DNA from 2 places in the Streptomyces sp. NPDC093801 genome. Region 1 is predicted to be linked to the other one. Evidence: riboswitches for the same ligand, from Rfam matches in the RefSeq annotation. Region 1 holds a riboswitch; the other holds the start of a gene.
The links. Region 1 has a riboswitch for thiamine pyrophosphate ahead of AB0469_RS33250 (thiamine ABC transporter substrate-binding protein). Riboswitches for the same ligand answer to the same signal wherever they lie in the genome.
Positions count from the first base shown of each region.

Region 2: another riboswitch for thiamine pyrophosphate. It lies ahead of thiO (glycine oxidase ThiO); the one in region 1 lies ahead of AB0469_RS33250 (thiamine ABC transporter substrate-binding protein).

Region 1 is NZ_JBFBDP010000036.1:70,917-78,163, reverse strand. Features, by position in the region: gene AB0469_RS33255 (iron ABC transporter permease) at 1-1,080, opposite strand, end outside; gene AB0469_RS33250 (thiamine ABC transporter substrate-binding protein) at 1,137-2,237, opposite strand; TPP riboswitch at 2,327-2,455, opposite strand; gene rlmN (23S rRNA (adenine(2503)-C(2))-methyltransferase RlmN) at 2,476-3,591, opposite strand; gene AB0469_RS33240 (phosphatidate cytidylyltransferase) at 3,728-4,804, opposite strand; gene frr (ribosome recycling factor) at 4,804-5,361, opposite strand; gene pyrH (UMP kinase) at 5,456-6,235, opposite strand; gene tsf (translation elongation factor Ts) at 6,398-7,234, opposite strand.
Region 2 is NZ_JBFBDP010000066.1:14,719-21,965, forward strand. Features, by position in the region: gene pknB (Stk1 family PASTA domain-containing Ser/Thr kinase) at 1-780, opposite strand, end outside; gene AB0469_RS39740 (thiazole synthase) at 928-1,722, opposite strand; gene thiS (sulfur carrier protein ThiS) at 1,728-1,928, opposite strand; gene thiO (glycine oxidase ThiO) at 1,925-3,109, opposite strand; TPP riboswitch at 3,107-3,219, opposite strand; gene AB0469_RS39755 (FAD-dependent oxidoreductase) at 3,321-4,541, shown strand; gene AB0469_RS39760 (Rv2175c family DNA-binding protein) at 4,690-5,055, shown strand; gene thiE (thiamine phosphate synthase) at 5,135-5,773, shown strand; gene metF (methylenetetrahydrofolate reductase [NAD(P)H]) at 5,937-6,851, shown strand; gene AB0469_RS39775 (hypothetical protein) at 6,904-7,247, shown strand, end outside.

The sequences.
Region 1 (7,247 bases):
CCGGGCCAGCGCCGCGGCCGCGAGACCGCCGACGGCCAGGGCGATGGCGGTGGCGGCGAGCGCGTACTCGAGGGAGTTGCCGATGGCCTCCAGCGGCGGCACCAGAAACGTTCCGCCCCCGGAGCCGCTCTCCTGGAGCGCCCGGTAGAACCCGAACCCGTACCCGCCGGGCGCGTCCAGGGACCGCTCCACCAGCACAGCGAGCGGGGCCACGATCAGCAGCGCCACCGTCAGCAGCACCCCGCCCAGCAGCCCGCGCTGCGCCCAGCCGCTCGGCGGGTGCGCGGTGCGCGAGGGGTCGACGAGACGCAGCGCCGCCTCCCGCCGGCGCACGGTCCAGGCGTGCACGCCGAGGATGACCCCGACGGCGGCGAACTGGACCAGCGTCAGCACCGCGGCCGTCGACAGGTCCAGCAGCTGCGCCGTCTGCCGGTAGACCTCGACCTCCAGCGTGGCGTACGAGGGCCCGCCCAGGATCTGCACGACGCCGAAGGAGCTGAAGGTGAACAGGAACACCATCAGCGCGGCGGCGGCCACCGACGGGGCGAGCGCGGGCAGGGTCACCCGCCGCCAGGCCGTGAACCGCCCGGCCCCCAGCACCCGGGCGGCCTCCTCCTGACGGGGGTCCAGCTGGGCCCACAGCCCGCCGACCGTCCGGACGACGACGGCGTAGTTGAAGAAGACGTGGGCGAGCAGGATCGCCCAGACGGTGGTGTCCAGCCGGACGCCCCACACCTCGTCGAGCAGACCGCCCCGTCCGACCAGTGCCAGGAAGGCCGTGCCGACGACCACGGTCGGCAGCACGAACGGGACCGTGACCAGGGCGCGCAGCAGCTGTTTGCCGGGGAAGGAGAAGCGCGCGAACACGTACGCGCCCGGGAGCGCGACGAGCAGGGTGAGCACGGTCGAGGCGAGCGCCTGCCAGGTGGTGAACCAGAGCACGCCGGCGATGTCGGGCTGGGAGAGCACCTCGCCGATCCGGCCGAACTGCCAGCCCCCGTCCGTCCTGAACCCGCGGCCGACGATCGCGGCCACGGGGTAGGCGAAGAACAGCCCGAAGAAGGCGAGCGGCACGGCCATCAGGGCCAGCCTGACGGCGGTGGCCCGCCCGCCCTCCCTCGGGGAGCCGTCGCGGACTACTTCACGACGATCGAGGACCATGCCTTGACCCACTGGTCGCGGTTCTTCGCGATGGTCTCGGGGGCGACGTTCTCCGGCTTCTCGACCACCACGCCGTGCTTGGTGAACGCCTCCGGCAGCTTGGCGTCCTTGACCACCGGGTTCACGAACATCTGGAGCGGCATGTCCTCCTGGAACTTCTTGCCGATCAGGAAGTCGATGAGGGCCTTGCCGCCCTCCTCGTTCTTCGCGCCCTTCAGCAGGCCCGCGAACTCGACCTGGCGGAAGCAGGTGCCGGTGGCCACGCCCGTGGGGGCCTCGGCCGGCTGGGGGTCGCCGTAGATGACCTCGACCGGCGGGCTGGAGGCGTACGAGACGACCAGCGGGCGGTCGCCCTTGGCCTTCTTGCCGCCGGCGGAGCCGGAGAAGCGCTCGTTGTAGGCCTGCTCCCAGCCGTCGACGACCTCGACGCCGTTGGCCTTGAGCTTGCTCCAGTAGTCCTTCCAGCCGTCCTCCCCGTACTTGCCGACGGAGGCGAGCAGGAAGCCGAGGCCGGGCGAGGAGGTCGCGGCGTTCTCGGTGACCAGCAGGTTCTTGTACTCCGGCTTGACCAGGTCGTCCAGCGTCTGCGGCGGGGCGATCTTCTTGTCGGCGAAGTAGGCCTTGTCGTAGTTGACGCAGATGTCGCCGGAGTCGACCGGGGTGACCCGGTGCTGCGGGTCGAGGACGAACTCGGGCTTGACCCCGGCCAGGCCCTTGGCCTCGTACGGGGTGAAGATCCCGTTGTCGAGGGCGCGGGAGAGGAGCGTGTTGTCGACTCCGAAGAAGACGTCGCCGCGCGGGGAGCCCTTGGTGAGGATCTCCTGGTTGAGGGCGGCGCCGGCGTCCCCGGACTTCAGCACCTTGACGGTGTAGCCGCTCTGCTGCTCGAACTCCTTGAGGACCGATTCGGTCACGTTGAAGGAGTCGTGGGAGACGAGCGTGATCGTCTTGGACTTCGGGGCTCCGCTCGCGGCGGCCCCGTCCTCGTTCTTGGCGCCGCCGCCGCACGCGGCGAGCGTGCCGACACCGAGGGCCGCGGCCAGCGCCGCACCCGCGATCTTCTTGGTGGTGCTCACGGTTCATTCCTCCTGGGTATGACCAGGAGAAGACGCGGCCCCGCCCGGGCGCTCGGATGGAGCGGGGCGCCCGGGCAGGGCGCAACAGCTTGAGGTGGTGACCGAACTTCCTACCCAGAATGACCTGGGCGAGGTTCAGAGGGTCTGCGGCCACGGTGCTCGATCTCAAAAACGTGGTGCCGCACTCTCAGCGCTGTGGCGCTCCCCTGTCGGAATATGCAGATGTACGCGGGCCAGACTACCGCTCGCTCGCCGCGAGCTGTCCGCACGCTCCGTCGATCTCCTGGCCACGGGTGTCCCGCACGGTCACGGGCACGCCGTGGCGGGCGATGGCCTCGACGAAGGCCTTCTCGTCCTCGGGGCGCGAGGCGGTCCACTTCGAGCCGGGCGTCGGGTTCAGCGGGATCAGGTTGACGTGCACGCGCTTGCCCTTGAGCAGGCGGCCGAGGAGGTCGCCGCGCCAGGCCTGGTCGTTGATGTCGCGGATCAGGGCGTACTCGATGGAGACCCGGCGGCCGGACTTCTCGGCGTACTCCCAGGCCGCGTCGAGGACCTCGCGGACCTTCCAGCGGGTGTTCACGGGGACGAGGGTGTCGCGCAGCTCGTCGTCCGGGGCGTGCAGGGAGACGGCGAGGCGGCACTTGAAGCCCTCGTCGGCGAACCGCAGCATGGCCGGGACCAGGCCGACGGTGGAGACGGTGATGCCGCGCTGCGACAGGCCCAGGCCGTCGGGCTCCGGGTCGGTGAGGCGGCGGATGGCGCCGACGACGCGGTTGTAGTTGGCGAGCGGCTCGCCCATGCCCATGAAGACGATGTTGGACAGGCGGGCCGGGCCGCCGGGGACCTCGCCGTCGCGCAGGGCGCGCATGCCGTCGACGATCTGGTGCACGATCTCGGCGGTGGACAGGTTGCGGTCGAGGCCGGCCTGGCCGGTGGCGCAGAACGGGCAGTTCATCCCGCAGCCGGCCTGCGAGGAGATGCACATGGTGACCCGGTCGGGGTAGCGCATCAGGACGGACTCCACGAGGGTGCCGTCGTGCAGCTTCCACAGGGTCTTGCGGGTGGTGTCGTCGTCGCAGCTGATGTGCCGGATGACGTTCATCAGCTCGGGCAGCAGCTCCTGCTGGAGCTTGTCGCGCGAGGCCGCCGGGATGTCGGTCCACTCCGCCGGGTCGTGGGCGTAGCGGGCGAAGTAGTGCTGGGAGAGCTGCTTGGCCCGGAACGGCTTCTCGCCGATCGCGGCCACCGCCTCGCGGCGCTCGGCCGGGGTCATGTCGGCGAGGTGCCGGGGCGGCTTCTTGGCCCCTCGCGGGGCGACGAAGGTGAGCTCACCCGGAGCGGGACGGGGGGCCATGCGGTACTCCTCGGTACGACGGGGTGGGGGTCACCCCGCGCATGCAGGGCCGGTCCGCGGCGTCTGGGCCGCCGGACGGAAAGGGCGCGCCGCGTGGAACACGGCGCGCCCTCCAGGATAACCCGGCCCGGACCCGTCAGCCGGTGCCGACGAAGGCGGCCAGCAGCAGCCAGACGACCGGGGCCGTCGGCAGCAGGGAGTCGAGGCGGTCCATGATGCCCCCGTGGCCCGGGAGCAGCGTGCCCATGTCCTTGATGCCCAGGTCGCGCTTGATCATCGACTCGCCGAGGTCGCCCAGGGTCGCGCTGACGGCGACGGCCAGGCCCAGCAGCAGGCCCTGCCACCAGGAGCCCCCGTCGATCAGGAACTCCATGCACAGCGCGCCGGCCGCCATCGCGAAGGCCACCGCTCCGAGGAGTCCCTCGCGGGTCTTCCCGGGGCTGATCCGCGGCGCGAGCTTGTGCTTGCCGAAGCGCCAGCCGACGGCGTACGCCCCGGTGTCGCTGACGACGGTCAGCAGCAGGAAGGTCACCACCCGCTGCGGGCCGTCCTCGGCCGTGAGGAGCATCGCGACGAAGGTCGCCAGGAAGGGCACGTAGAACGCCGCGAAGACGCCCGCGGTGACGTCCTTGAGGTAGTCCTCGGGCGGTTCCGTCATCCGCCAGACGAGCACCGCCAGCGCGGTCAGCGCCATGGCGACCCAGGCGCCCTCGGCCCCGCGGACGTAGCCGGCGATGACCATCGCCGCGCCGCCGACCGCGAGCGGGACCAGCGGCGCCTTGATGCCCTTCTTCTCCTGAAGGCGGGAGGTGAGCTCCCACAGGCCGACGACGACCGCGACGACGATCACGCCGACGAAGACGGCCTTGACGATGAACAGCGAAGCGAAGATCACCGCGCCGAGGCCGACGCCGACCCCTATGGCGGCACGCAGATCCCGCCCGGCGCGCTTCTTCTGCGGCGGGGGCGAGGCGTCCTGCGGTGCCTGGGAAGGCGGTGGCGGGGGGCTGGGCATGGGCTCCTGCAACGGCATCTCGGTACGGAGCGGGGGGCCGCCGGCGAAGGCGGCCCCCCGATCGCGTGCTTCCCGGTCGTCGAACGCACGGCCGGCGGCATCGGGCACGATGGGCATGGGCGCAGTCTGCGGGCCCACCAGCGCATCGTATGCGGGACCCGCCGGTACCGGCTCAGCGGCCCAGGGAGAGTCGTTCATCAGACCTCGAGGAGCTCGGCTTCCTTGTGCTTGAGCAGCTCGTCCACCTGCGCGACGTACTTCGCGGTGGTGTCGTCGAGCTCCTTCTCGGCGCGGCGCACCTCGTCCTCGCCGGCCTCCTTGTCCTTGACCAGCTTGTCGAGGGCGTCCTTGGCCTTGCGGCGCACGGCGCGGATGGAGACGCGGGAGTCCTCGGCCTTGTTCTTGGCGACCTTGATGTACTCCTTGCGGCGGTCCTGCGTCAGCTCGGGGAAGGTCACCCGGATGATGTTGCCGTCGTTGCTGGGGTTGACGCCCAGGTCGGAGTCGCGGATCGCCTGCTCGATGTTGCGCAGGGCGCTCTTGTCGAAGGGGGTGACGACGGCCATGCGCGGCTCGGGCACCGAGAAGGAGGCGAGCTGGTTGATGGGCGTGATGGCGCCGTAGTAGTCCGCCACGATCTTGTTGAACATCGCCGGGTGCGCACGGCCCGTGCGAATCGCGGCGAAGTCCTCCTTGGCGACGACGACGGCCTTCTCCATCTTCTCCTCGGCTTCGAGGAGGATTTCTTCGATCACCACGTGCTCCTGCATGTCTTGAATGGATGGTTCGGGCGGGCGGGGCGGTACGGGCCGCCCGGACCGGGCCCGTGGAGGGCCCGGTGCGACGGGCTCAGGCCCGGGTGCCCTGGTCGCTCACGAGCGTGCCGATCTTCTCACCCTTGACGGCACGGGCGATATTGCCTTCGGCGAGCAGCTCGAAGACGAGGATCGGCAGCTGGTTGTCGCGGCACAGCGTGATGGCCGTGGCGTCGGCGACCTTGAGGTCCCGGGACAGCACCTCGTTGTACTCCAGCGCGTCGAACTTCACCGCGTCCGGGTTGGTCTTCGGGTCGGAGTCGTAGACCCCGTCGACGCCGTTCTTGCCCATGAGCAGGGCCTCGGCGTCGATCTCCAGGGCGCGCTGGGCGGCCGTGGTGTCGGTGGAGAAGTACGGCATGCCCATACCGGCGCCGAAGATGACGACGCGGCCCTTCTCCAGGTGCCGGACGGCGCGCAGCGGGATGTACGGCTCCGCGACCTGGCCCATGGTGATGGCGGTCTGGACGCGGCTGTCGATGCCCTCCTTCTCCAGGAAGTCCTGGAGGGCGAGGCAGTTCATGACGGTGCCGAGCATGCCCATGTAGTCGGACCGGGCCCGGTCCATGCCGCGCTGCTGAAGCTCCGCGCCGCGGAAGAAGTTGCCGCCGCCGATGACGACCGCGATCTCGGCGCCGTCTCGGACCACGGCCGCGATCTCGCGGGCGATGGCGTGCACGACGTCAGGGTCGACACCCAGCCCGCCGCCGCCGGAGAAGGCTTCGCCGGACAGCTTCAGCATGAAGCGGCGACCCTTCTTCTCGTGGTCGCTCTTGTCGTGGGATGCGGTGTGGGGGTCCACGCCCTGGTTCATGGAGATCTCCTCGTGCACATACGAAGAAGGCCATTGCCGGTGGGTCCTCTCGGTTCCCTCTGCGGCAATGGCCTCCTCGTCAGATCTGCGGTCGTCCGGCGCAAGCGCGGACGACTGCCTCAGACCCTATCGGGGTCCGGTGTCCGTCGCGTACGGACGGACTCAGATGCCGACCTTGATGCGGGCGAAGCGCTTCAGGGTGACACCGGCCTCGTCCAGAACCTTCTGGACGGACTTCTTGTTGTCCAGCGCGTACGGCTGGCCGAGCAGCGTGGCGTCCTTGAAGAAGCCGTTCACGCGACCCTCGACGATCTTGGCGATCGCGGCCTCGGGCTTGCCCTCGGCGCGGGTGGTCTCCTCGGCGACGCGGCGCTCGGACTCGACGATCTCGGCCGGGACGTCCTCGGCGGTGAGGTACTTCGGCGCGAAGGCGGCGATGTGCTGGGCGATGCCCTTGGCCAGGTCGGCGTCGGCCTTGTCCAGCTCGACCAGGACACCGATCTGCGGGGGCAGGTCGGGCATGGTGCGGTGCATGTAGGAGGCCACGAAGGCACCCTCGTACGCCGCGAAGCGGTCCAGGACGATCTTCTCGCCGAGGTTGGCGTTGGCCTCGTCCACGAACGCCTGGACGGTCTTGCCGGCCTCGATCTCGGACGCGAGCAGCGCCTCGATGTCGGCGGGCTTGGTGGCGGCCACGTGGGCGGCGAGCTGGTCGGCGACGGCCAGGAACTTCGGGCTCTTGGCCACGAAGTCGGTCTCGCACTTGAGCTCGACGAGCACACCGGAGGTGGCGTCGCCGGAGATCAGGGAGGTGACGGCACCGTTCTCGGCAGAACGGCCCTCGCGCTTGGCGACGCCCTTCAGGCCCTTGACGCGCAGGATCTCGTTGGCCTTGGTGACGTCGCCGTCGGCCTCGACGAGCGCGTTCTTGCAGTCCAGCATGCCGGCGCCGGTGAGCTCGCGGAGCTTCTTGACGTCAGCGGCGGTGTAGTTCGCCATGAGTCTGTGATTC
Region 2 (7,247 bases), on a different contig from region 1:
CTCGGGCGTGCGGGCGGTGGCCTGGGCGACGAGCTCGTCGAGGGAGGCGGGCAGCCCGGGGACGGCGGCCGACGGGGGCGGGACGTCCTCGTTGAGGTGCTGGAAGAGCACCTGGGCGGGGCTGCCGCCGGTGTGCGGCTTCGAGCCGGTGAGCATCTCGTACAGCACGACGCCGCAGGCGTAGACGTCCACGCGGGTGTCGTAGACCCCGTCCTCGATCTGCTCGGGGGCGAGGTAGGAGACGGTGCCGAGGACGGAGCCGGTGGTCTGGGTGGCGGCGTCCACGGAGCGGACGAGGCCGAAGTCGGCGACCTTGACCCGGCCGTCGTCGCCGATCAGGACGTTCTCGGGCTTGATGTCCCGGTGGACGAAGCCGGCGCGGTGGGCGGTGCCGAGGGCGGCGAGGACCGGCTCGAGGATGTCGAGCGCGGCCCGCGGCTGGAGCGCGCCGCGCTCGCGCAGGACGTCGCGCAGGGTGCAGCCGGAGACGTACTCCATGGCGAGGTAGGTGTACGGGCCGTCGGTGCCCTGGTCGAAGACCCCGACCACGTTGGGGTGCGCGAGGCGGGCCACGGACTTCGCCTCGCGGATGAAGCGGTCGACGAAGGCGGCGTCGGCGGCCAGGTCCGGGTGCATGATCTTCAGCGCGAGGACGCGGTCGAGGCGGGTGTCGAGGGCCCGGTAGACCGTCGCCATGCCGCCTGCGGCGATGCGGGCGTCGACGCGGTAGCGGCCGTCGAGCACGCGCCCGACGAGGGGGTCATCCAGGGTCGTATCCACCCGGCGATTCTACGAGGACCCCCGCCACCCCCGGCCGGGGTGTCCACGCCTTGCAGCGCAGCTGTGACGTGGGCGGGGGGAGGGGGGGAGACGGCGGGGGCCGCCGCCTCCCCCCTCCGCCCCCCCCGAGGGGGTGGGGCGGGGTCCTCAGAACGCCGGGCGTTCCGGGTCCAGGGTGGCGCGGCCCTCCAGCGGGGACGAGGCCTCGGCGAAGCGGCGCTGGGGGATGCGGCCCGCGCGGTGGGCCAGCCGGCCCGCCGAGACGGCGTCGCGCATGGCCGCCGCCATGAGCACCGGCTCCTGCGCGCGGGTCACCGCGGAGGCCAGCATCACCGCCGCGCAGCCGAGCTCCATCGCCAGGGCGGCGTCCGAGGCCGTGCCCGCGCCCGCGTCCAGGATGACCGGCACCCCGGCCCGCTCCACGATCAGCTCGAAGTTGTGCGGGTTGCGGATGCCCATCCCGGAGCCGATGGGGGAGCCCAGCGGCATGATCGCCGCGCAGCCCGCGTCCTCCAGCCTCCGCGCCAGCACCGGGTCGTCGTTCGTGTACGGCAGGACGGTGAAGCCCTCGTCGACCAGGACCTCCGCCGCGTCCAGCAGCTCGACCGCGTCCGGCAGCAGCGTCCGCTCGTCCGCGACCACCTCCAGCTTGATCCAGTCCGTGCCCAGCGCCTCCCGCGCCAGCCGGGCCGTCAGCACGGCCTCGCCGGCGGTGAAGCAGCCCGCGGTGTTCGGCAGGACCGCGATGCCCAGCTTCGACAGGACGGACAGCACCGATCCCTGGACCGTCGGGTCCAGGCGGCGCATGGCCACCGTGGTCAGCTCGGTGCCGGAGGTGATCAGGGCGCGTTCCAGGACCTCCAGGCTCGGGGCGCCGCCCGTGCCCATGATCAGGCGGGAGGAGAAGGTCCGGCCGCCCAGGGTGAACAGGTCGTCGGCCATGGTGCTCAGCCTCCCTGGACCGCGGTGAGGACCTCGACCCGGTCACCGTCGCCGACCGCGGTGTGCGGCCACTGCCCGCGCGGGACGACCGTCTCGTTGAGGGCGGCGGCCACGCCGGACGGGGCGGTGGTCAGGGTGGCGACCACCGCGTCGAGGGTGGTGCCGGCCGCGACCTCGCGCGGCTCGCCGTTGACGGAGATGGTCATGCGAGGGACTCCTGACGCGTGGAGGAGAAGCGGCGGGGGCTGAAGGGGCGGGCGATCTCCGGTACGGCGCCGGTGGTCAGCAGCTCCGCCATCACGTCGCCGGTGAGCGGGGTCAGCAGCACCCCGTTGCGGTAGTGGCCGGTGGCCAGGTGCAGCCCGGGCAGGTCGCTGGGGCCCAGCAGCGGCGCGTTGTCGGGGGAGCACGGGCGCAGCCCGGCCCGGGTCTCGACCAGGGGGAGCTCGGTGATGCCGGGGACCAGCTCGTGGGCGTCGCGCAGCAGCTCGTAGACCCCGCCCGCGGTGACGGTGGTGTCCCAGCCGAGTTCCTCGCTGGTGGCGCCGACGACGAGCTCGCCGTTCTCGCGCGGGACCAGGTAGACGTGGCTGCCGCGCACCACGGCCCGTACCGTCCGGGACAGGAAGGGGGCGTAGGCGGGTGGCACGGCCAGCCGCAGGACCTGGCCCTTGACCGGCCGTACGGGCGGCAGCACCTGTTCCGGTACCCCCTCCAGCCGGCCGCTGAGGGAGCCGGCGGCCAGGACCACCTGGCCGGCGCGCAGCCCGGTGCCGTCGTCGAGCAGCGCCCCCGAGGCCCGGTCGGCGGTGACGAGCAGCCGGCGGGCGGCCGCCCGGTGGATCTCCACCCCGGCCCGCTCGCAGGCGGCCAGCAGTGCGGCGGCGAGCCGGCGCGGGTCGACCTGGTGGTCCCCGTCGACGCGCAGTCCGCCGCGCACCCCGGGGGCCAGCATCGGCTCCAGGCGGCGGCATTCGCGGCCGGTGAGCCACTCGGACTCCAGACCGCAGCGGCGCTGGAGGGCGTGCAGTTCCCGCAGGTGGAGGCGGTCGTCGGCGTCGAGGGCGACGGCCAGGGTGCCGCAGGCGCGGTAGCCGAGGTCCATGCCACCGCTGGCCTCGGTGAGCTCGGCGGCGAACTGCGGGTAGCGGGCGGCGGAGGCGAGGTTGAGCCCCAGCAGGGTCTCCTCGCCGTAGTGCAGTTCGGTGACGGCGGCGAGCATGCCGGCCGCGACCCGGGCGGCGCCACCGCCGGGGTCGGGGTCGGCGAGCGCGGTGCGCAGGCCGCTGCGGGCCGCCCGCCAGGCGGTGACCAGGCCGATGATCCCGCCACCGATGACGAGGACGTCGCAGCCCCGGTGGTCGGATCCCTTGTCGGATGCGTGCATGGGCGTCCAGCCCCTCCCTTCGCCGGCATGACCCGGATCAGGTTCGTACGGTCGGAGGCCGGCCAGCCTCCCTCTCAGCCCGGTGCGCCCGGACTCCCGCGATAGGTACGGTGGCCAGCGTAACCCCGGGGCCGGTGGCGGGTAAGGCTGCCTCCCTGTGGCACCCCGCCCCCAGTTTCCTGACGCACCGTCAGGTGGCTAGGCTGGCCGTGTGAGTGAGCAGACGGAACAGACGAAGCCCGGTGTCGTGATCGTCGGCGCCGGAATGGCCGGGGTGCAGACCGCGGTGGCCCTGCGGGAACAGGGCTGGACCGGCCCCGTGACCCTGCTGGGCGCCGAACCCCACCAGCCCTACGACCGCCCGCCGCTGTCCAAGGCGGTACTGCTCGGCAAGGCCGAGGACTCGGCCTTCGACGTCGACTTCGAGGGCCTGGGCATCGCCCTCCGCCTGGGGACCGAGGTCACCGGCCTGCGCGCCGCCGACCACGAGCTGGACACCGAGGCCGGCCCGGTCCCGTACGAGGTCCTCGTCCTGGCCACCGGAGCCGTACCCCTGACCCTGCCCGGCACCGACGGCGTCCCCGGCGTCCACCTGCTGCGCACCCTCGACGACGCCGCCCGGCTGCGCCCGGTCCTGGCCGCCGCCCCCGACACCGTCGTGGTCGGGGCCGGCTGGATCGGCGCCGAGTTCGCCACCGCCGCCCGCGAGGCCGGCTGCGCCGTCACCGTGGTCGAGGCGGCCGACCGGGTCCTCGCCGGGGCCCTGCCCGCCGAGGTCGCCGCCCCCATGGCCCGCTGGTACGCCGGAGCCGGCGCCACCCTGCTCACCGGCGCCCGGGTGGCCGGGATCGAGGAGGGCCGAGTGCTCCTCGCGGACGGCCGCGAGCTGCCCGCCGGGGCCGTCGTCGTCGGCGTCGGCGCCCGGCCCGCCACCGACTGGCTCGACGGCAGCGGCGTCGAGCGGGGCCCCGACGGCTCCGTCACCGCCGACGCCCACCTGCGCACCTCCCTGCCCGGGGTGTACGCCGTCGGCGACTGCTCCTCCTTCCCGTCGGCCCGCTACGGGACCCGGCTGCTGGTCCACCACTGGGACAACGCCCTCCAGGGCCCGCGCACGGTCGCGGCGAACATCGTCGCGGGGGAGGCCGTGCAGGCCTACGACCCCGTGCCCTACTTCTGGTCCGAGCAGTTCGGCCGCTTCGTGCAGTACGCCGGCCACCACGGCGGCGCCGACACCCTGCTGTGGCGCGGCGACCCGGACGCGGACGCCTGGTCGGTGTGCTGGCTGCGCGGGGACGCCCTCGTCGCGGTCCTGGCCGTCGGCCGTCCCCGGGACCTGGCCCAGGGGCGGAAGCTGATCGAGTCGGGCACCCCCGTGGACCCGGCCAGGGTCGCCGACCCGGGCGTACCGCTGAAGTCGGCCGCCGCCTGACACGGCCCCGGGGCCCGGTCCGCCGCCGCGCGGCCGGGCCCGTAACCGGACGCGGACCCCGATCCGGGCGGATCCCCGCCTACGCGGACGGACCCGGACGGACGGGGCCGGGTACCGGGTGCCCCGCCGAGGTGGCAGGCTTGTCCCCGTGACCGAGATTGACGCAAAGATCGATGCCCTCGTCCCCTCCTGGCTGTACCTCCCCGACATCGCGGAGATGCTCGACATCGAGGTGACCCGGGTCCGCCAGATGGTCAAGGAAGGGCAGCTGATCGCCGTACGCCGGGGCGAGAACCGCGCCCTGCAGGTTCCGGCCCAGTTCATCGACGGCGACAAGGTCGTCAAGGGACTCGTCGGCCTGCTGACGGTGCTGCGCGACGACCGCTTCTCCGACGAGGAGATGCTGGAGTGGCTCTTCACCGAGGATCCGACCCTGCCCGGCACCCCCGTGCAGGCGCTGCGCGAGAATCGCGGCACGGAGGTGAAGCGCCGCGCCCAGGCGCTCGCCCTCTGACCGGCTGATCCACGGGTGTGCGGGCCGGCGGGGTAGCCTCGGCCCGCCCGCACACCGCCACCACCAGGGGGGTACTCCCATGCAGCAGCTGTCCGACGCCCGGCTCTACCTGTGCACGGACGCCCGAAAGCGGCAGGGAGACCTCCCCGAGTTCCTCGACGCGGTCCTGGCCGGCGGGGTCGACGTCATCCAGCTCCGCGACAAGGGCATGGAGGCCGGAGAGGAACTCGAACACCTCCGGGTCTTCGCCGAGGCCGCCCGCCGGCACGGCAGGCTCCTCGCGGTCAACGACCGCGCCGACGTCGCGCACGCCATCGGCTCCGACGTCCTGCACCTGGGCCAGGGCGACATCCCCGTCCCCGCCGCCCGTGCGATCCTCGGCCGGGACGTCCTGATCGGGCGCTCCTGCCACTCCGCGTCCGAGGTCGACGCCGCCGTCGCCGAACCCGGCGTGGACTACTTCTGCACCGGCCCCTGCTGGCCCACCCCCACCAAGCCCGGCCGCCACGCCCCCGGCCTGGACCTCGTCCGCCACGCGGCCTCCCTGGACCAGGACCGCCCCTGGTTCGCCATCGGCGGCATCGACGCCGGCAACCTGGACGAGGTCCTCGACGCCGGGGCCACCCGCGTCGTGGTCGTCCGCGCCGTCACCGAGGCCTCCGACCCCGGCGCCGCCGCCGCCGAGCTGGCCGCGCGCGTCCGCGCCCGCCTCGCCTGAGGCCCCGGACCCGGCCCGCCCGGACCACTCCCGGGCGCCGGCCCCTCGAACCGCGCTCGCGCGGACCTCGTGCCCGGCCGGGGCCCGCGCCGAGGTGTCCAAAAATCCGTCCAAGGGGTGGACAGCGCTTCGGCGTCCGCCGGGGCGCGTCTAACCTGCCCGTATGGCCCTTGGTACCGCTTCCACCTGGTCGGACCGCGCACACACGGTCCGCGACCTCCTCGCGTCCGGAGCCTCGTATTCCTTCGAGTTCTGGGCTCCCAAGACCGAGAAGGGCGAGCGCAACCTCTGGAACGCGCTCCGCCGGATCGAGGCGGTCTCCCCGAGCTTCGTCTCCGTGACGTACGGGGCCGGAGGCTCGACCCGGGGCGGCACCGTCCGCGCCACCGAGCAGATCGCCGCCGACACCACCCTGACCCCCGTCGCGCACCTCACCGCCGTCGACCACTCCGTCGCCGAGCTGCGCCACGTGATCGGCCAGTTCGCCGACGCCGGCATCCGCAACATGCTCGCGCTGCGCGGGGACCCGCCGGGCGACCCCATGGGCCCCTGGGTCAAGCACCCCGAGGGCGTGGACTACGCCGCCGACCTCGTGCGCCTGCTCAAGGAGTCCGGAGACTTCTGCGTCGGCGTCGCCGCCTTCCCCGAGATGCACCCGCGCTCGGAGGACTGGGACACGGACATCCGGCACTTCGTGGACAAGTGCCGCGCCGGTGCGGACTACGCCATCACCCAGATGTTCTTCGATCCGGAGAATTATCTGCGGCTGCGCGACAGCGCCCAGAAGGCGGGCTGCGAGACCCCGATCATCCCCGAGGTCATGCCTGTTGTGGGCATCAAGCAGCTCGACCGGCTGCCGCAGCTGAGCAACGCGCTCTTCCCGGACGCCGTGAAAGACCGCATGCTCGCCGTCAAGGACGATCCGGCCGCTGTACGCTCCATTGGCATCGAGTTCGCCACGGAGTTCTGCGCGCGGCTGCTGTCCGAAGGTGTACCCGGACTGCACTTCATCACGCTGAACAATTCCACGGCGACCCTCGAGATCTACGAGAACCTGGGCCTGCACCAGCGGGCCTGATCGGCCGTCTCCCGTTTCCCGCGCGGTACGGCCGTACCGAGAGGGGCCTTGCATGGGAATGACGGTCCTCTACATCGCGTTCGGTTTCGTCGCGTTGTGGCTGCTTGCCGAGGTCCTGATGCAGTACAAGGCCCGGCTGCGCTGGCGCCTGCTCGCCTTCGCCGGGTTCCTCGGCGTCGTGGCCGGGGTCGTGCTGCCGTCGGTGCTGGTCATCGCCGTCGGCGCGCTCGCCTTCGCCGTCGGCCAGACCCTGGTGACGCTCTCCTTCCGCAAGGGCTTCGTCGCCGGCTGGGCCCTGCGCAAGGGCAAGGGCGCCGAGCCCGCACGCCCGGAGGGCAAGAGCAGACGCCGCCGCTCCGGGGGCCCCGCGCCGCGCCCGGAGCCCGCGCTGGAGGT